3 linked regions of the Methylosinus sp. H3A genome follow. The protein of the gene in region 1 binds, or shares a complex with, the protein of each later gene. Links are inferred from orthologs where the notes say so. Each region holds a gene or a part of one and is shown in the gene's direction. Other genes may lie near its edges.

Region 1 (6,716 bases):
GATTATCTCGGCCATATGGGCGTCGAGCGTGGGCGTCTTTCGGTCGCCGGGGAGAGCGGACGGCCCGTGTCCAAGGACGCGCCCGAGAGCGCGAGTGGGAGCGGCGTCGATTTCCAGCTGTCGCCGCGGCGATAGGCGCCGTCTCCGCCGTATTGTGGACGCTATTGAATAGCCAACTGCCGCGATCGAGATTCGCCCCTCGGCATGCGACGGGCGCGGAGAGTCGCGGGCGGAATCGGCGCCGCTTCGAAGGCGAAGGGCGAGCGGCGGGGACGATGGGACGTAGATCGGAGCGGTGGGAGTTCGGCGAGGGACGCGGCGCGGCTGCGGCAATGTGTCTCATTCTGGCGGCGACCGCGGAGCCGGCGCGTGCGGAGAGCCTGCGCGGGGCCATCGCGCCGATGACGCTGAAGCCGACGCCGATCGTCGAGACGCTGACGAGCGCCGAGGACCATCCCGAAATTACCGGAAAACGCTCGGAGCTGCGCAGCCTCGAGGACACGATGAACGTCTCGGCCGAGAGCCGCCGCAAGATCGAGGCGGAGATCGAGACGTTGCGCGCCGATCGGGCGAAGCTCAATTCTGCGCTGGTGGACGCGGTCCAGCGCGTCGGCGTGCTGGAGAAGCGCGCCGATGAGGTCGGCGCGCGGCTCGACGCCTCGATGCAGAGCGAGCGGGCGCTGGTCAAATCGCTCGCCGGCCGCCGCGCGCTGATCGGCGAGGTGCTGCTCGTGCTGCAGCGCATGGGGCGCAAGCCGCCGCCGGCTCTGTTGGCCAAGCCCGAGGATATTCTGGAGAGCATTCGCGCCGCCATGCTGCTCGGCTCGGTGCTGCCGCAGATGCGCGCCGAGGTCGAGACGCTCAAATCCGATCTTTCCGAGCTCATCGCGCTGCGGGGCCGCATCGAGACGGAGAAGACGAGCCTCATTGCCGAGCTCGAGCATTTGAAGGAGGAGCGCGTTCGCCTCGCCGCCCTCGTCGAGACGCGGCAGAAGGCGTTGATGCTGGCGCAGAGCGCGCTGGATTTCGAGGCGGAACGAGCGCGTTCGCTCGCGGCCAAGGCGACGAATTTGAAGGAGCTGATCGCCCATATGGAGGGCGAGGTCGATGCGGCCCGGCGCGCGGCCGAAGCGGCGCGGCGGGCGGACGCCGAGCGCGCCGCGGCGGACGCTGCAATGTCGCAGGAGAGCCGCGCCAAGGCGCTGGCGGCGCCGTTCAAGGACGCCGCCCGTCTCGCTCCAGCCGTCGCCTTCGCCGATCTGAAAGGTCGGTTGGCCCTGCCGACGGCGGGCGCGATCATCAAGCGCTTCGGCGCGTCGGATGGCTCGGGCGCGACCGAGAAAGGCGTGTCGATCGCGGCGCGGGACAACGCGATCGTGGCCATGCCCTGCGACGGCTGGGTCGTATTCGCCGGCCGTTACCGTTCCTATGGACAACTCTTGATCATCAACGCCGGCGGCGGTTATTATGTCACCTTGGCTGGGATGGACCAGATCTCCGTCGCCGTGGGACAATTCGTCCTCGCCGGCGAGCCGGTGGCGAACATGGGCGGCGGCGCCGTCAGGACTGCGGCGGCCATTGCTATCGGCGCGAAACAGCCCATTCTCTATGTAGAGTTTCGCAAGGACGGAACGTCCATCGATCCGGGCCCATGGTGGGCGAAGCCGGAACTTCAGAAGGTTGGCGGATGATGCGCAAGGCCTCATTGATCATAACGGGAATCGTCATCGGGGCGGGATGCGCCACGCTCGGACAGAATGCGCGCGTATTGATCGGCTCCCCGGCCTTCGCCGCCGCCGCCGACACCTATAAGAATCTGAGCCTCTTCGGCGATGTGTTCGACAAGGTGCGCGCCGACTATGTCGAGAGGCCGGACGAGCAGAAGCTCGTCGAATCGGCGATCAACGGCATGCTGACCTCGCTCGATCCGCATTCGAGCTACCTCGACGCCAAGGGCTTCAAGGACATGCGGACGCAGACCGAGGGCAAGTTCGGCGGCCTCGGCATAGAGGTCACGCAGGAGGACGGCCTGGTGAAGGTCGTCACGCCGATCGACGATACGCCCGCCTCGCGCGCCGGCGTGATGTCCGGCGACCTGATCTTCGCCATAGACGACGACAATGTGCAGGGCCTCACGCTCAATCAGGCCGTCGACAAGATGCGCGGCGCGATCAACACCTCGGTGAAGCTCACCCTGCTGCGCGGCAAGGACCGGGAGAAGATCGAGGTCAAGCTGGTGCGGGCCGAGATCCACATCAAATCGGTGCGCTCGCACAAGGAAGAGGACGATATCGGCTATATCCGCATCTCCCAGTTCAACGAGGAGACGTCGGACGGGCTGCGCACGGCGATCCAGAAGTTCCAGCAGGAGATGCCCGGCGACAAGCTCAAGGGCTATATCGTCGATCTGCGCAATAATCCCGGCGGCTTGCTCGACCAGTCGATCCAGGTGGTCAACAGCTTCATCGACCATGGCGAGATCGTCTCGACGCGCGGCCGCACGGCCGACGAGACGCAGCGCTACAATGCGCGGGCGGCGGGCGATATTTCGCGCGGCAAGCCGGTGGTGGTGCTGATCAACGGCGGCTCGGCCTCCGCCTCGGAGATCGTCGCCGGCGCGCTGCAGGACCATAAGCGCGCGACCATCCTGGGCACGCGCTCCTTCGGCAAGGGCTCTGTGCAGACGATCATCCCGCTCGGCGGCAACAATGGCGCGCTGCGCCTGACCACGGCGCGCTACTACACGCCGTCCGGCCGCTCGATCCAGGCCAAGGGCATCGATCCGGACATCAATCTGCTGCAGGATGTGCCGGACGAGCTCAAGGGCAAGGACGACACCAAGGGCGAGGCCTCGCTGAAGGGCCATCTCAAGAATGGCGAGGACGAGAAGAGCGGCTCGCAGGCCTATGTCCCGCCGGACGCGAAGAAGGACAAGCAGCTGATCGCGGCGGTCGAGATTCTGCACGGCAAGTTCAAGCCGCAGAGCACGGCCGAGCAGTCGAAGCCTGCGGAGTCGTCGAAGTCCAAGGTCTCCAACTGATCGCGACGCGGGCGGGGAGGGCGTGAGCCCTCCGCCGCTCGCGCCGTCTCGTTCCGCGGGCCGTCATGATCGCGTTTTCGTCCTTAGCCAATCCCGCCGTGTTCCTGCGGCTGACGCGGCGCGTCCTGCCCTGGCTGGGGGGCGCGAGCGCGCTGCTCATCGGCCTCGGCCTCTATCTCGTCTTCTTCGTCGCGCCCGCCGATTATCAGCAGGGCGAGACGGTCAAGATCATGTATATCCATGTGCCGGCGGCCTGGCTCGCCATGTTCGCCTATGTGGTCATGACCTCCGCCTCGCTCGGCGTGCTGGTGTGGCGGCATCCGCTGGCCGACGCCGCGCAGAAGACCGCGGCGACGCTCGGCGCCGCCTTCACCTTCGTCTGCCTCGTGACCGGCTCGCTCTGGGGCAAGCCCATGTGGGGGACATTCTGGGTGTGGGACGCGCGTCTCACCTCCATGCTGATTCTCTTCTTGCTCTATCTCGGACTGATCGCGTTGCGGCAGACGATGGAGGACAGTCCGCGCGGCGCGCGCATAGCGGCGATCATGACTCTGGTCGGCTTCGTCGATATCCCGATCATCAAATATTCCGTCGACTGGTGGAACACGCTGCATCAGCCGGCCTCGGTGTTCCGCGCCGGCGGCCCGACGATCGCCTCCTCCATGTTGTGGCCGCTGCTGATCATGGCGCTCGGCGCGACGGCGCTGTTTCTGGCTCTGCATCTGATGGCGATCCGCAATGAGATTCTGCGCCGCCGCGTCGCGCGGCTGGCGCTGCAGGCCGCCGCCGCGGGAGAAGAGGGCGGCGCCGCGGGGCAATTGCTGGAGCCGGCGCAGTGATCGACGAACATTGGGGCTATATTCTGCTGGCCTATGGCCTGACGGCCGCGACCATCCTCGTCCTGCTCATTCGCACTCTCGTCGAGCATAGGCGCCTCGCCGGCGAGCTCGCGCGGCTCGAGAAGAATGGCGCCGGCGATCGCGGGGAGACGCTATGAGCGCGCAAGACTCCGCTCCGCGCGGCCGGCTGGCGCTCTTTCTGCCGCTCGCGATATTCGCGGCGCTCGCCATTCTCTTCTTGGCGCGGCTCTTTGCGGGCGACGCCTCGCGGCTGCCCTCGGCGCTCATCGGCAAGCAGGCGCCGGCTTTTGCGCTTCCCGCTCTGCCGGGCCTCGCCGGCGTCGGCGGCCTCGCCGGCGACGATCTGCGCAAGGGCCATGTGAGCGTCGTGAATGTGTTCGCCTCCTGGTGCGCGCCCTGTCGCGCCGAGCATGCGCAATTGCTGGCGCTCGCCAAGGACGCCGCTCTCGCGCAAAAGGGCGTCACGCTCGCCGGGCTCGCCTATAAGGACGAGCCCGCCAATTCGCTGCGCTTCCTCGAGGATGTCGGCAATCCCTATGCGGCGATCGGCGTCGATCTCGCCGGGCGCGTGGCGATCGACTTCGGCGTCTATGGCGTGCCGGAGACTTTCGTCATTCGCGGCGACGGCGCCATCGCCTATAAATTCGTCGGGCCTCTGACACGTCAGGCGCTGGAAGAGACGCTGCTTCCCGAGATCGAAAAAGCGCTCGCGCAGACGCGCGCCGCCGCGCTCGCCAACGGCGAGAAGTAGGCTTTTATTAACCTTAACTTAACGGCGACTGGTCCATTACTGTCTCGCGGCGGTTCAGGATTCCGGTCGATTTGGACATTGTCCCGGGCGGGCGTCTATCCGTCGCGCTCTCGACCCGGCGTTATCGAGCCGATGACATCTCGTCGGCGCGAGCGTCGCAGTCGACCATTCGTTTCGGGTGGCCGGGAGATTCCATGGTGAATAGCTTGCGCGACATTGTTCCGACGGGATTGCGCGCACGGTCGGCGATGTTGCTGTCCGTCATCGCCGTGATCGCATTCGCGCAGGCCATCGTGAGCTGGCGTCTCTTCGCCGCGGCGAGCGGCTGGGAAGCCGCGCGCGATCCGAGATTGGCGACGCTCTTCGTCGGCCCCGCACTCATCGCCCTTCTCTGCATTCTGGGCGCCGTCGCCGTGCGCACGCGCATGGTCACGCCCCTCGCCGCCGTGACCGAGGCGATCCGCCGGCTCGCCGACGGCGACACGTCCTATCGGCTCGAGATCGACGAATGTTCCGAGAGCGTCCGGCGTCTCGCCGAGGCTTTCGTCAATCTTCGGCAGGTGATCCTCGATCACCGCGCCGACGAGAGCCTCATCGTGGAAGCCAACGCCGCACAGGCGCGCATCGTCCAGCTGCTCGGCGACGGGCTGGCCAAGATCGCCGAAAAGGATCTGACCTATCGGCTGACCGACGAAGTTCCTCGATCCTATCGACGGCTGCAGACCGACTTCAACACCGCGGTCGGACAATTGTCGGAGGCGATCGGCGAAATGGCCGAGAGCACCAAGCTCTTGGGCTCCGGCATGCAGGAGACCGTCGCCGCGGCCGACGATCTGTCGCGGCGCACGGAGAGCCAGGCCTCCAATCTCGAGGAGACCGCCGCGGCGCTCGCGCAGATCACCGAGACCGTCGCGCGGACCGCGGAAGACGCCGAGAATGCGCGGCAGATCGTCTCCAATATGAGCTCGGAGGCGGAATCCAGCGGCGGCATCGTGCGACAGGCGATCGGCGGCATGGGCGATATCGAGCAATCGTCGAAGAAGATTTCGCAGATCATCGGCGTCATCGACTCGATCGCGACGCAGACCAATCTGCTGGCGCTGAACGCGGGCGTCGAAGCGGCGCGCGCCGGTGAGGCGGGACGCGGCTTCGCGGTGGTGGCGGCGGAGATTCGCGACCTCGCGCGCCGCAGCGCCAAGGCCGCCAAGGAGATCGACATTCTGATCTCGGTCTCGAACGCGCAGATCGGCCGCGGCGTCTCGCTCGTCGGCGACACGGGCGAAGCGCTTTCGCATATCGTCGAGGAGATCGGGCGCGTCAATGGAGTCGTCGCGGAGATCGCCGAGCGCGCGCGCCAGCAGGCCGCGGCGCTCAACGAGGTGAACGGCTCCGTCCGCCAGATGGATATGATCACGCAGCAGAACGCCGCCATGGCGGAGCAGACCACCGCCGTGAGCCATGAGCTGAGCGAGAAGACGAAGCGGTTGATCGACTTGATCTCGCGCTTCCGCATCGCCCGGGACTTCGAAGTCGCGACGCCCTATGCGGCCGTTCCGCGCCTGGCGGCGTCCGGCGGCGAGGTCGTCGCGTCGGGGCGCATCGGGGCGAGCGAGCGTCGCAGCAGAGTCTGGACCGATTTCTGAACAGCGTGCATGATATCGAGAGCCATGAATCCGACGAAACCATTCCCAATTCCCGGTTCGGCGCGCGCGCGTCGGCTGCGCTTCGCGGTTTGGGCGGTCGTGGCCGCGCTCGGCCTCTCGGCCTGCGCCAAGACGGCGGGGGACATCGAGCCGGCTCCGGTCGATCCGGCGCTCTTCGTCGGAGCCGATTGCGCGCAGCTCGTGGCGCGGCGCGCCCGCATCTCGCAGGCGCTGATCTTCGCCGGCTCCGCGCAGGATCAGATCGCGGCCGACGATCGCACGCGCACCCTCGGCGTTCCGACGCCGATGGGAACGCTGTTCGACGGCGACCGCGAGCCGGATGTCGCGCGGCTCAAAGGCGAACTGCACGCCGTCAATGCGCAGATGGACGCGCAGCGATGCGGGCCCGACTTCAGGTGACG
Region 2 (6,690 bases), 4.0 Mb from region 1 along the record:
ATGATTGGCGAGGCCGAGATAATCGTAATTGGCGAAGCTGACGAAATGCGTTCCCTTCGCCTCGAATTCGGCGCGAAGCCGGTCGATCTGCGCGAAGAAGGGATCGTGATATTGGAGGAGCGCATTGCCGGCGAAACGAAATCGTCTCGATGCGTAGTCCGAAAGGCTGTTATGCTTCGCCACTTAATGCGTCATCCCGAGTCTTTGGGCCGCGCGTGTTCTGGCGCGGCGCTCATTGGAAGCCGGCGCCCGATTCCTCGCGACGCCCGCGGTCGGCCCGCAGGCTTAGCATCCTTCGGCGCCATAGCGCCAGCGAAAGCATCGTGTCGCAATCATGTCGCAATTGTTTCGCTGGGGGCGGGGATTTCCCCTGCGGCGGAAGTTGTTCTATTGGCTCAGGCGATGACAGACGCTCCGCATCACCATTCCCGGCCCCACGCCGAACGGGCCTCCGCTCTGCGGCTGCGGGTGGAGGATCTCGCCGTCGCCCGCGGCGGGCGACGCGTCATCGCCGGCCTCGGCTTCTCGCTCACGGCCGGCGAGGCGCTGATCGTCACCGGCCGCAACGGCGCCGGCAAATCGACGCTTTTGCGCGCGCTGGCCGGCCTTTTGCCGCGCCTTTCCGGCCGCGTCGAGATCGAGGGAGCCGAGGAGGGGGAGGAGGCCGCCGCGCTCCTCCATTATCTCGCCCATGCCGATGGGCTGAAGGCGCCGCTCACAGCGCGCGAAAATCTGGAATTCTGGGCGCAATTTCTGACCGGCGAGCCGGATCGCCGCAGTCTCGCGCCGGCGCAGGCGCTGGAGCGGGTCGGGCTTGCGCATCTTTCGGAGACGCCCGTCGCCTTTCTCTCCGCCGGGCAGAAGCGCCGCATCGCGCTCGCCCGTCTGCTGGTCGTCTTCCGGCCGCTCTGGCTGCTCGACGAGCCGACCAGCGCGCTCGACGCCGCCTCGCGGGCCCGGCTCGCCCGGCTGATGACCGAGCATCGGGCGCTGGGCGGGATGATCATCGCCGCCACCCATGAGCCGCTCGGCCTCGAGGACGCGCGCGAGCTGGCGTTGGGGGCGAATTCGTGAATTCCCCGCTTCTCGCTTTGTTCTTGCGCGATCTGCGCGTCGCCCGCCGCATCGGCGGCTCGGCGACGATGGGCGTCGTCTTTTTCCTGGTGATGGTGTCGATCGTTCCCTTCGCCATCGGCCCGGACCCAAATCTCCTCGCCCGCATCGGCCCGGCGATATTGTGGATCGCGGCGCTGCTCGCGAGCCTCCTTTGCCTAGACCGGCTGTTCCAGGCCGATCTCGAGGACGGTTCGCTCGATCTCTTCCACCTCGGCCATTCGCCGCTCGAGCTCGCGGTGCTGGTCAAATGCGCGGCGCATTGGGTGACGACCGGCCTGCCGCTGACCTTGGCCGCGCCCTTTCTCGGCCTGATGCTCCAGCAGGACGAGGCGGCGCTCGTCGCCGTGACCGCGACGCTGCTCGCCGGCACGCCGGCTCTGACGCTGATCGGCGCCATCGGCGCGGCGGCGACGGTGACGCTGCGCCGCGGCGGCCTGCTGATGGGGCTGCTGGTTCTGCCGCTGACGATTCCCGTGCTGATTTTCGGCGTCTCGGCGGCGGAGGCGGCGACCGGCGGGACGGTGTCCTTCGCGGCGCCTTTCGCCATTTTATGCGCGATCAGCTTGGCGTCGCTGGCGCTGTGCCCTTTCGCGGCGGCAGCGGCGCTGCGGCATTTGGGGGAGTGACGAGACGTCGGCTTCCGCCATTCTACGTCACCCTCGACTCAACAAAGCCGTTACGCAGTCGATGATCGCTCTGCGGCGGCGATCATCGACTGCGTCGGCAGGGGTGACGTCGGCCCCGGGACGCGCGCCATAGTCGCTGATTTCTTTGTAGATATACGCTTTCGCGAGGAACTTCGGGAGCGATTTGTCGATCTCTCCGGTTTCTTTCGCCAAGCGGGCGAACTCGGCCCTCGCGCCCGAATGGGTTTTCACGCTCTTGCCGGTCGCTTCGACGATGAAGGCTTCGGCTGCATGGAAGGCTGTGTAATAGGCGCAGCGAGCGGCGACTTCGGCCTTCACAGCTCCACGCCTTCGCGGCGCAAGGCTCCCATCAGCGCCGTGGGCTCTCGATAGGCCGCGGCGAGGAAGGGCAGGGCGTTGATGACAGCGCCCGTGTCGTAAAGAATTTCGGTCTCGATCTCCGCGATCCGATCCGCCTCCCGTCCGATGCTCTCGATGTCCTCGAGGAACACGGCGACGTCGTAATCCGAGTCTGGACGCGCGTCGCCGCGGGCCCTCGAGCCGAACAGCACCACGCGTCGAAGCCGCTGGCCGTACGTGTCGCCGAGCGCGGCGCGAAACCGGCTCATGATCGGATCGATTGGGCGCAACATCACGCTCCCGCCCCGCTCAATACAGGCCGCCGGTCCCGCTTCCCACCTGCTTGTCCACATCCTGGGCGCCGCCGGAATGCAGGCCGCCGTCGCTGCCCGCCGCGGAATAGGAATCGGGCGGCGCGGTGCCCGGCTTGAAGGCCTCGAGGATCGAGCCGGAGCCCTTCGAGCGCAGGCCCGAATGCGGATCGACCGAGATCAGCTTTATGCCCGGCGGCACGCGGAAGGGCACGTCCGGCTTGTCCTTCAGCGCCACGGTCATGAAGTCGCGGAAGATCGGCGCGGCATAGGTCGCCGCCTGCGCGCTCTTGCCCTCGCCCACGGGCCGCGGCCGATCGTAGCCGATATAGACGCCGACGGCGAGGTCGGGCGAGAAGCCGACGAACCACAGATCCTTGGCCTCGTTGGTGGTGCCCGTCTTGCCGGCGAGATGCTTGCCCACGGCCTTGATCGACTGGCCGGTGCCGCGCTCGATGACGCCCTCCATGATCGAGGTGATCTGATAGGCGGTCAGCGGATCGAGCACCTGCTCGCGCTTGTCGATCAGCTTGGGCTCGTTCTGGGTCTCCCATTTGGGCGCGTCGCAGCCCAGGCACTGGCGCTCGTCATGGCGGTAGATCGTCTTGCCCCAGCGGTCCTGGATGCGGTCGATCAACGTCGCCTTCACGCGCTTGCCGCCATTGCAGAGCATGGAATAGGCGGTCACCATGCGCATCACCGTCGTCTCGCCGGCGCCGAGCGCCATGGGCAGATAGAGCGGCATGTCGTCGTAAATGCCGAAGCGCTTGGCGTATTCGGCGATCAGCGGCATGCCGACATCCTTGGCGAGGCGCACGGTCATCATATTCTTGGAGTGCTCGACGCCATAGCGCAGCGGATGCGCGCCCGTGCCATGCGCGCCCTCGAAATTCTCCGGAGTCCAGCTCTCGCCATTGGCCTGCACGATGGTGATCGGCTCGTCGAGAATGGAGGAGGAGGGCGTGTAGCCATTGTCGAGCGCGGTGGCGTAGACGAAGGGCTTGAAGGAGGAGCCCGGCTGACGCAGCGCCTGCGTCGCGCGGTTGAACTCCGACTGATCGTAGGAGAAGCCGCCGACCATGGCGAAGACGCGGCCCGTATGCGGGTCCATCGCCACCATGGCGCCGGAGATTTCCGGAATCTGCCGCAGCCGATACTGGCCCTGCCGGCCGGAGAGCGGCTCGACATAGATGACGTCGCCCGGCGTCAGCGCGGCGCGAATGCTGCGGCCGGCCCAGCGCATGCCCTCCTGGCCGAGCTGGCCGGTCTCGCGCTCGCGCGCCACCTCGCCGGATTTCTCGCGCGGCGGCTGCAGGCCGATGCGTGCGAAACCGTCATTGGCGTCCAGCACCACGGCGAGGCGCCAGGGCTTCACATCGCCGAGCGCCGGAATATCGGCGAGCGGCAGGCCCCAGTCATAGGAGATGTCGATATGGCGCATCGGGCCGCGGAAGCCATGCGCCTCGTCGAAGCGCACCAGGCCGTCGGCCAGCGCCTTGCGGGTGATGGCCTGCATTTTGGGGTCGAGCGTCGAGCGCACCGAGAGGCCGCCCTCATAGAGCTTCTTGTCCCCATATTTGTCGAGCAGCTCGCGGCGCACTTCCTCGGCGAAATAGCCGGCGACATAGGTGTTGGGCGAGGTCACGCGCGGATTGACGCCGAGCGGCTCGGTCTTGGCCTTGTCGCCGTCCTTCTGCGAGACGAAGCCGTCGGCGACCATGCGGTCGATGACGTAATTGCGGCGCTCGACCGCGCGGTCGCGATGCAGGAATGGGTGGTAGTTGTTCGGCGCCTTGGGCAGGGCGGCGAGATAGGCGGCCTCGGCGATGGTCAGCTCATAGACCGATTTGTTGAAATAATTCAGCGCCGCGGCGGCGACGCCATAATTGCCGAGGCCGAGATAGATCTCGTTGAGATAGAGCTCGAGGATGCGGTCCTTGGGATAGGCCGCCTCTATGCGGAAGGAGATCAGCGCCTCGCGAATCTTGCGCTCGAAGGAGCGCTCATTGCCGACCAGGAAGTTCTTGGCCACCTGCTGGGTGATCGTCGAAGCGCCCTGCATATGGCGCCCGCCCTGGGCGAGAATCGACACGGCGCGGGCGATGCCCTCGAAGTCGACGCCGTTATGCGTATAGAAATTCTTGTCCTCGGCCGAGATGAAGGCCTGCCGGACGAGCGGCGGCACGGCCGAGCTCGGCAGGAACAATCGGCGCTCGCGCGAATATTCGGCGAGGATGGAGCCGTCATTGGCGTGGATGCGCGTCGTGACCGGCGGCTCGTAATTGCGCAATTGCGCCGTGTCCGGCAGATCCTTCGAGAATACGTAGACGATGCCGGCCGCGGCCGCCACGCCGATCAGGAAGACGATGGCGCCGGTCGCGAAGAGGAAGCCGAAGAACCGGACGAGCAGACGCATGAAGGATGATCCTCGAAGAGACGCGTTACCTCAAATCTGGCGCGCGCCGCGCCGTCGGCGTCCCGTGTAGAGATATTTTGTCGAGACGGAAACCCGAATCGGCCTCTCGCCGCGCCCATCCTTATCCCCGTTTTTATGTTTTATTGTGGGCGCGCGGTCGCGGCGACGGCCTGAGCAGGCGCCGCGGCTTGCACTTGCTCTTGCGCCTGCTCCTGGCGTTCCGCGAAATAACGCTCGATCGCCTGCGCCGTGGCCTCGGCCGCATGGTCGCGCCATTCCGCCGAGACGAGCCGCGACAAATCGCGCGAGCTCGACAGATAGCCGAGCTCGAGCAGCACCGAGGGAATGTCGAAGGCTTTCAGCACCACGAAGCCGGCCGAGCGGCTCGGATTTTTGTTGAGATGGCCGACGGTCTGCCAATAAGCGATCAGCGTGCGGGCGAAGACGCGGCTGTAGGCGCGCGTCTCGCGCCGAGTGAGATCGAAGAGAATGTCGCCGACTTCGCCGGCGTCCTCGGATTTGCGCTCGAGCCCGGCCGCGCGATCGGCGAAATTCTCCTTTTCGGCGATTTTCGCCGCCTCGGAGTCCGAGGCGCGGGCGGAGACGGTGTAGACCGTGGCCCCCTCGACGCTCGCCTCGCCGAGCGTATCGGCGTGAATCGACAGGAATAATTCGGCCCCGGCCTGGCGCGCGACGCGCACGCGCTCGTCGAGCGCCATGAAGGCGTCCTCATTGCGGGTGAGGATCACGCGCAGCTTGCCATCCGCCTCGAGCTTCGTCTTCAGCGTTCGGGCGAATTCGAGGACGATGGTCTTCTCCTGCTCGCCATGCGGGCCGGCCGCGCCGACATCGACGCCGCCATGGCCAGGGTCGATGACCAGCAAGGGCTTGCCGCCCGGCGCGGGAGGCGGCGCCGGCTCGGCCGCGGCGGCGCGGGAGGCGGCGGGCGCCCTGCGGGCCGCCTCGGACGCAAAGCTCGCCGCGTCGGAGGGCTCGAGCTCGATGACGAGACGCGGGGTTTTCGATTTCGAATCGCTCTCGGCGCGAATGATCTTGGCGGGCCGTGCGAGATCGATGACGATTCGCGAGCGTCCGGGCGCGAAATGGCCGAAGCGGAAGGAGGTCACGAGCTCGTCGCCGCCGCGCTTGTCCTTGGGCCGGCGCCCGAGCTCTGGGTCGAGGCGGAAGGCCATTTCGGGCAGATCGACGACGATTCGATAAGGGTCGGCGACCGGAAAGACGGTCGGCGTCACCTCGGCCGTCGTCTCGAAGACGAGGCGCGCCCGGTCCTTCTGCTGTTCGATTCGCGCGGCGATCGCGGCGACCGGCTCGGGCGGAGGCGTCGGCTCCGCCGAAGCCCCGGCGATGCCGAAAGCAAGGCCCGCGGCGAGCGCGGCCCGCACGAATCCGCGCGCAAAACGCCCATGAGCCCGCGAAGGCCCGGCCCCCGTTCGCCAGTCGTCCATGTCGAAATTCGCCCCGCTCGCGCGTTCGCCCGCAAACAATATGGCGCGGCTCGCGCGAGCGCGCGAGCCCGAAATCTTTCTGAGGACATCTGGTTAATGCGGAGTTAGGAGCGGCCGCGCCGCCGGTTTCTCGGCCTGCCGCGGGCGCCTTCCTGTGGGCGAGCCGTCGGAGAGGGCACGTCCAACTTGCGGTGTCGCCTTCGAGACATTATGTATGGAAACGTTCCGTGGAAGGGTTCGAAATGCGCCTAGCGCATTTTCGGCGTTTTACGGCGTCGGGAACCGTCTCGGACGGACGGCGCGTTTTTCCACGGGATGAATTACGTTCGAATGCACGCCTCGCGCGCGGGTTCGGGACGGGCGGGCGCCGCCGTAAGGCGCTGTGACATAAGGTT
Region 3 (6,640 bases), 4.0 Mb from region 1 along the record:
GGTGAAGGAGGCGACGAGAACCGGCAGATAGAAGGTGACATAGGTGTGGCCGCCGCTCTCGCCGGCGATGAGCAGCCGCCAGATCACGCCCGCGGCCGCGGCGAGGAGCCCGATGGCGACGCGCCAGGAGAGCGGCGAGCGATACCAGCGCGCGAGCTGCGGCGCGAGCGCGGCGAAGATCGCGCGGACGCGGCCATCGGCGCGCGGCAGATCCGAACTCGTCGCAGACTGGGGCGGCCCTTTGACGCTCGACATGATTCGGCTCGCTCGAGGGCGCGGCGGGCGCCTGCCTTTGCGCCCTATGCGCCCGCTCCTCGGCTCATTTATGACCGAAAGCGGCGCATGGAAGGCGCTGCGACGAAAAGCCCGTCACACGGCCCGGCTTCCCGGCGTCTGGCCCTGCTCGTAATTGGTGCCGAACACATAGTCCCACCAGATCGCGTGAACGCCGAAGCCGCGCTCCGGATCGCGGAAATGATGCAGCATGTGCAGCCGGCGCACCAAATGGCCGAGCTTCGACTTCGGCTGGCCGTGATGCGTCCAGAAATGCACGCAGTCGTAGAGCACATAGCCGGCGATGAAGCCCGCCAGCATCGGCCAGGCGAAGTCTCCGCCGAAGACGAGGCGGATCAGCGTCAGCGCGATCAGCATGATCGGCGCGGAGAGCAGCGGCGGCATCACCAGCCGCAGCGGATCGCTCGGATAGATGTGATGCACGCCATGGATGAGGAATTGGAAGCGCGGCCCGAGCCCGAAGGGCAGCGGAAACACCGTGTGGAACAGGAAGCGATGGCCGAAATATTCGGTCAGCGTCCAGGCGATGTAGCCGGCGACGAAGGCGAGGAGAATATAGCCCGCGCTCGCATAATTGCTCGCATAGGCGATGAGCCAGAGAATGATCGGCCCATAGACGAGCGGCGGGGTCAGATGATGGACGCGCGAATATTTGTCGAGAAGGTCGCTCTCGAAGAGGCGCGGCGAGGCGTCGAGCGCGTCGTTTTCAGTGGCAGTCATGGGAAACTCTACTCCGCCGGGACGGGAACGAGCTGCGCGGCGCTGGCGCTCTCCACATTGGCGGAGCGCGTCTGCAGCGAATAGCGCGGGTCGAAGACGAAGGTGACGAGCAGGGCGAACCAGGAGTAATGCGCGCCGAGCGGCTTGTAGAACTCGGGCGCCATCTCGGTGAGCTCCGGCAGGCGTCGCCAGGGTATCTCGTGAAAGTCGTGATGCTCGTTGTGGTAGCCGATGTTGAGCGCGACTTTGTTGAGCGGGCCGTAATAGTCGAACGTGCCCTGATTGGGGCCGAAGGCGAAATGCTCCTGCACCCAGCGCGCGCTCAAAGGATGCAGCCCGCCGACCGAGAACCAGAAGGAGAGCGCCAGATAGAGCAGCGCATTCGGGCCGAACGCCCAGAGCACGAAGAGATCGAAGAGCAGGATGACGGCGGTGTTGACATAGGTCCAAAAGCCCATGAACGGCACCGTGCCCTTGAGCCGCGACAGGCGCGCCAGCTGGATCGCCGGGAAGAAGAACAGCCAAAGCGCCTTGCGCCCCGTGCTATTGCCGACCCACTCCACTTCCCAGCGGCTCGGAATATCGGCGTCGTAATCATAGGCCGACAGATGCGAGTGATGCTTGATGTGATAGCAGCGAAAGCCCATCGCCGTCGGAAAGGCGTTCGGCAGATCGGCGAGCAGGGCGGTGAGCTTGTTGTAGAGCGGATTGTCGAACACGCAATTATGGATCGCGTCGTGAATGGCGACGAAAGCCGCGTGATTGGCGAAGGCGCCGACGCAAATGGCGAGCAGCAGGGTGAGCGGCCAATAGGAGAGGCCGAGCCAGCCCAGAATGGCGGCGATCAGCAGCTGCCCGGCGAAGATTCCCGCGGTGATCTTGAAAGTGAGATCGTCCTTGCCGAACAGCGTCCTCACTTCCGGATGCGCCTCGAGAATGAGGCGGCGACGCTCGACATGCGAGCGATCGGCGGAGGACGTCGAAGAAATCGAGATGACATTCATGGCGTCGCCTCTTCTCTCACAGCCTCGGTTGCAGCGGGCGGCGCGCCCGCCACGCGCTTCTCATAGATGCGATGGATTTTGTCGATCTTGCCGCCGAACATTTCGATCGGCTTGCGCATGCCCATATTGTCCTCGAGCACCCAGCCGGCCTCGAGGGCGACGATATTTGCGTCGACGCAGCTGCGCCGGCGCATATCCTCGATCAGCGACAGCAGGATCGCGCCGCCCGTGGCGCTGTTCTGCAGCGTCTTGCGCGTGCCGAGCAGCAGCAGGCGCGCGGTCGAGAATTTGTGCTTGCGGATGCGCGAGATCAGCTTGAACAGATTGAAGGGCAGTAGCTTGCCGTCGAAATCGGCGGTGATCTCATGCAGATTGGGCAGCGCGACCGCGAAGGAGACCGCCTCGCCGTCGAACTCGAGCACGATGCCGAATTCCGGCGGCATCACATATTTCATGAGGTCCGCGAAGCCGTCGAGTTCGTCCTTGCCGAGTGGCACGAAGCCCCAATTGTCGCGCCAGCCGTCATTGAACAGATCGGACATCAGCGCGGTTTCGCCCTGTTTCAGATGATCGCGATCGAGCTGGCGAATCTTCAGCCGGTCGCGCCACTCGGGGCGGTCCGCGATGCGGCGCTCCTTGCTGAGATCCTGTTCGGCGGAGAGATGCCGGTAGGAGATCAGATCCTTCGCCTTGTCATAGCCGAGAGCCTCGATGAGCCGCGACAGATAGGGAGGATGCCAGGGCGTCAGATACATGGGCGTCGCTTCGAAGCCCTCGATCAGCACGCCGCTTTCGCCATTGATGTCCGGCGAGAAGGGGCCGACGATGGTCTGCGCGCCGCGCGCGCGCAGCCATTCCTCCGTGGCCTGCGTCAGCGCGCGCACCACCTCTATGTCGTCGATCGCGTCGAGCGAGCCGAATTGCCAGCGCGAGGTGGAGACGGGTTGGACCTCGGGCTTATAGACCTGCGCGCCGATGCGGCCGACCCATTTGCCGTCCTTGCGCGCCAGAAACTCCTGCGCCTCGACATGCTTGAAATGCGGATTGAGCTTGTGGCTGTAGAGATTCCAGCGTTCGGCGTCGAGTGAAGGCGCGAAGCCCTTGTGGCCCTTATAGATGAGACGCGGCAGCTTGCAGAAGGTCAGGAATCGCGAAAGACTATCGACGGGAACAATCTCGATGCCGGCCATGGCGAACACCTATCGAGCTAGAGAAGCGAGCGAAAGCTGGCATATCGACGCGGGAGAGCGGAGCGAGTGGGGGGAGCCGGCGGTCGTGAGCGGCGGCCTGCGTTTCTCTATTCCCCGCTCACTCCCTCATTTCCCTCACAGGCTCGCGCCCGCCATCGCCTTTTTCACCAATTCATGCGCCTCTGCGGCCACCGGCGGCAGATCGCGCAGCGCGTCGAGCACGGCGCGAATCTCATTCTCGGAATGATTGGCGGAGAGGAAGAAACGCAGACGCGGTTGGTCCTTGGGCACGCCGATCTGCACGATCGGCGGCACATAGAAGCCGAGGCCGAGCAGATGCTGCGAGGCCCACATGGTCTCGACGCTGTCCTGGAACAGAATCGGCACCACGCCGCGGCCAATCGCCGGCCCGGTGCTCAGCCCATTGGCGTGTGCGTAGTCGCGAAAGAGCTCCGCATTGCGCGCGAGCTTGCCGACGCGCCAGCTCTCCTCCTGCATCAGCCGCAGGGCGGTGCGCGCGGCGGCGAGGATCACAGGCGACAGGCCGACGCTGTAGACGAAGCCCGGCAGAGTATAGCGGAACCAGTCGATGACCGGCTTCTTCGCGCAGACGAAGCCGCCGCAGGAGGCGAGCGTCTTGGACATGGTGCCGACGACGAGATCGAGGCGGCCGGGATCGACGCCCTGCAGCTCGGCGAGGCCGCGGCCGGTCTCGCCCAGCACGCCGAGCGAATGCGCCTCATCGACCATCAGCCAGGCGTCGTGACGCTCTTTCAGCTCCACGAGGCGCGGCAGATCGGCGGTGTCGCCGTCCATGCTGTATATGCCCTCGACGACGATGAGCACATGGCGGAAGTCTTCGCGCTTCTTGGCCAGCAGATGGTCCAGATGCTCGAAGTCGTTGTGGCGGAATTTGATCACCTCGGCCGAGGAGGCTTCGCAGCCGGCGACGATGCTGTTGTGGGCGAGCTCGTCGATGAACAGCGCGTCGCGCTTGCCGAGCAGCCAGGAAATGGTCGTCACATTGGCGAGATAGCCGGAGACCAGCGTCAGCGCCGCCTCCATGCCGAGAAACTCGGCGATCTCCGCCTCGAAGGGCTTGTGCGTCGAGCGCTCGCCGCCGACGAGGCGCGAGGCCAGCGCGCCGACGCCGAGCCGATGCAGCTCGTGCTCGGCCTCCTCGACGATCTTGGGATGATTGGCGAGGCCGAGATAATCGTAATTGGCGAAGCTGACGAAATGCGTTCCCTTCGCCTCGAATTCGGCGCGAAGCCGGTCGATCTGCGCGAAGAAGGGATCGTGATATTGGAGGAGCGCATTGCCGGCGAAACGAAATCGTCTCGATGCGTAGTCCGAAAGGCTGTTATGCTTCGCCACTTAATGCGTCATCCCGAGTCTTTGGGCCGCGCGTGTTCTGGCGCGGCGCTCATTGGAAGCCGGCGCCCGATTCCTCGCGACGCCCGCGGTCGGCCCGCAGGCTTAGCATCCTTCGGCGCCATAGCGCCAGCGAAAGCATCGTGTCGCAATCATGTCGCAATTGTTTCGCTGGGGGCGGGGATTTCCCCTGCGGCGGAAGTTGTTCTATTGGCTCAGGCGATGACAGACGCTCCGCATCACCATTCCCGGCCCCACGCCGAACGGGCCTCCGCTCTGCGGCTGCGGGTGGAGGATCTCGCCGTCGCCCGCGGCGGGCGACGCGTCATCGCCGGCCTCGGCTTCTCGCTCACGGCCGGCGAGGCGCTGATCGTCACCGGCCGCAACGGCGCCGGCAAATCGACGCTTTTGCGCGCGCTGGCCGGCCTTTTGCCGCGCCTTTCCGGCCGCGTCGAGATCGAGGGAGCCGAGGAGGGGGAGGAGGCCGCCGCGCTCCTCCATTATCTCGCCCATGCCGATGGGCTGAAGGCGCCGCTCACAGCGCGCGAAAATCTGGAATTCTGGGCGCAATTTCTGACCGGCGAGCCGGATCGCCGCAGTCTCGCGCCGGCGCAGGCGCTGGAGCGGGTCGGGCTTGCGCATCTTTCGGAGACGCCCGTCGCCTTTCTCTCCGCCGGGCAGAAGCGCCGCATCGCGCTCGCCCGTCTGCTGGTCGTCTTCCGGCCGCTCTGGCTGCTCGACGAGCCGACCAGCGCGCTCGACGCCGCCTCGCGGGCCCGGCTCGCCCGGCTGATGACCGAGCATCGGGCGCTGGGCGGGATGATCATCGCCGCCACCCATGAGCCGCTCGGCCTCGAGGACGCGCGCGAGCTGGCGTTGGGGGCGAATTCGTGAATTCCCCGCTTCTCGCTTTGTTCTTGCGCGATCTGCGCGTCGCCCGCCGCATCGGCGGCTCGGCGACGATGGGCGTCGTCTTTTTCCTGGTGATGGTGTCGATCGTTCCCTTCGCCATCGGCCCGGACCCAAATCTCCTCGCCCGCATCGGCCCGGCGATATTGTGGATCGCGGCGCTGCTCGCGAGCCTCCTTTGCCTAGACCGGCTGTTCCAGGCCGATCTCGAGGACGGTTCGCTCGATCTCTTCCACCTCGGCCATTCGCCGCTCGAGCTCGCGGTGCTGGTCAAATGCGCGGCGCATTGGGTGACGACCGGCCTGCCGCTGACCTTGGCCGCGCCCTTTCTCGGCCTGATGCTCCAGCAGGACGAGGCGGCGCTCGTCGCCGTGACCGCGACGCTGCTCGCCGGCACGCCGGCTCTGACGCTGATCGGCGCCATCGGCGCGGCGGCGACGGTGACGCTGCGCCGCGGCGGCCTGCTGATGGGGCTGCTGGTTCTGCCGCTGACGATTCCCGTGCTGATTTTCGGCGTCTCGGCGGCGGAGGCGGCGACCGGCGGGACGGTGTCCTTCGCGGCGCCTTTCGCCATTTTATGCGCGATCAGCTTGGCGTCGCTGGCGCTGTGCCCTTTCGCGGCGGCAGCGGCGCTGCGGCATTTGGGGGAGTGACGAGACGTCGGCTTCCGCCATTCTACGTCACCCTCGACTCAACAAAGCCGTTACGCAGTCGATGATCGCTCTGCGGCGGCGATCATCGACTGCGTCGGCAGGGGTGACGTCGGCCCCGGGACGCGCGCCATAGTCGCTGATTTCTTTGTAGATATACGCTTTCGCGAGGAACTTCGGGAGCGATTTGTCGATCTCTCCGGTTTCTTTCGCCAAGCGGGCGAACTCGGCCCTCGCGCCCGAATGGGTTTTCACGCTCTTGCCGGTCGCTTCGACGATGAAGGCTTCGGCTGCATGGAAGGCTGTGTAATAGGCGCAGCGAGCGGCGACTTCGGCCTTCACAGCTCCACGCCTTCGCGGCGCAAGGCTCCCATCAGCGCCGTGGGCTCTCGATAGGCCGCGGCGAGGAAGGGCAGGGCGTTGATGACAGCGCCCGTGTCGTAAAGAATTTCGGTCTCGATCTCCGCGATCCGATCCGCCTCCCGTCCGATGCTCTCGA

The links.
Region 2: the proteins of IY145_RS04550 (region 1) and ccmB are in contact, whole or in part, in a solved structure (PDB 8CE8), measured with the Escherichia coli proteins. The link is inferred for Methylosinus sp. H3A from one-to-one orthologs.
Region 3: the proteins of IY145_RS04550 (region 1) and ccmA are in contact, whole or in part, in a solved structure (PDB 8CE8), measured with the Escherichia coli proteins. The link is inferred for Methylosinus sp. H3A from one-to-one orthologs.

The regions. Positions count from the first base shown.
Region 1 is NZ_JADNQW010000005.1:317,773-324,488, reverse strand. What follows is about bases 2,061-4,992. They hold IY145_RS04550 (heme ABC transporter permease), read left to right. Parts: upstream 2,061-3,105; coding sequence 3,106-3,879; downstream 3,880-4,992. Other genes in these bases: IY145_RS04535 (methyl-accepting chemotaxis protein), read left to right, coding at 4,846-4,992; IY145_RS04540 (DsbE family thiol:disulfide interchange protein), read left to right, coding at 4,034-4,651; ccmD (heme exporter protein CcmD), read left to right, coding at 3,876-4,037; IY145_RS04555 (S41 family peptidase), read left to right, coding at 2,061-3,040. In the rest of the region: IY145_RS04565 (hypothetical protein), read left to right, coding at 1-135; IY145_RS04560 (murein hydrolase activator EnvC), read left to right, coding at 276-1,691; more of IY145_RS04555, read left to right, coding at 1,688-2,060; more of IY145_RS04535, read left to right, coding at 4,993-6,294; IY145_RS04530 (hypothetical protein), read left to right, coding at 6,319-6,714. UniProt on the Escherichia coli protein: Required for the export of heme to the periplasm for the biogenesis of c-type cytochromes.
Region 2 is NZ_JADNQW010000005.1:4,340,825-4,347,514, reverse strand. Bases 1-2,906 are described here. They hold ccmB (heme exporter protein CcmB), read left to right. Parts: upstream 1-1,070; coding sequence 1,071-1,742; downstream 1,743-2,906. Other genes in these bases: IY145_RS23090 (penicillin-binding protein 1A), read right to left, coding at 2,412-2,906; IY145_RS23095 (nucleotidyltransferase domain-containing protein), read right to left, coding at 2,078-2,395; IY145_RS23100 (HEPN domain-containing protein), read right to left, coding at 1,770-2,081; ccmA (heme ABC exporter ATP-binding protein CcmA), read left to right, coding at 403-1,074; IY145_RS23115 (aminotransferase class I/II-fold pyridoxal phosphate-dependent enzyme), read right to left, coding at 1-183. Outside these bases: more of IY145_RS23090, read right to left, coding at 2,907-4,829; IY145_RS23085 (N-acetylmuramoyl-L-alanine amidase), read right to left, coding at 4,970-6,295. UniProt on the Escherichia coli protein: Required for the export of heme to the periplasm for the biogenesis of c-type cytochromes.
Region 3 is NZ_JADNQW010000005.1:4,345,277-4,351,916, reverse strand. What follows is about bases 3,785-6,640. They hold ccmA (heme ABC exporter ATP-binding protein CcmA), read left to right. Parts: upstream 3,785-4,804; coding sequence 4,805-5,476; downstream 5,477-6,640. Other genes in these bases: IY145_RS23095 (nucleotidyltransferase domain-containing protein), read right to left, coding at 6,480-6,640; IY145_RS23100 (HEPN domain-containing protein), read right to left, coding at 6,172-6,483; ccmB (heme exporter protein CcmB), read left to right, coding at 5,473-6,144; IY145_RS23115 (aminotransferase class I/II-fold pyridoxal phosphate-dependent enzyme), read right to left, coding at 3,785-4,585. Outside these bases: IY145_RS23135 (sensor histidine kinase), read right to left, coding at 1-255; IY145_RS23130 (sterol desaturase family protein), read right to left, coding at 370-1,014; IY145_RS23125 (fatty acid desaturase), read right to left, coding at 1,023-2,018; IY145_RS23120 (hypothetical protein), read right to left, coding at 2,015-3,208; more of IY145_RS23115, read right to left, coding at 3,344-3,784. UniProt on the Escherichia coli protein: Part of the ABC transporter complex CcmAB involved in the biogenesis of c-type cytochromes; once thought to export heme, this seems not to be the case, but its exact role is uncertain. Responsible for energy coupling to the transport system.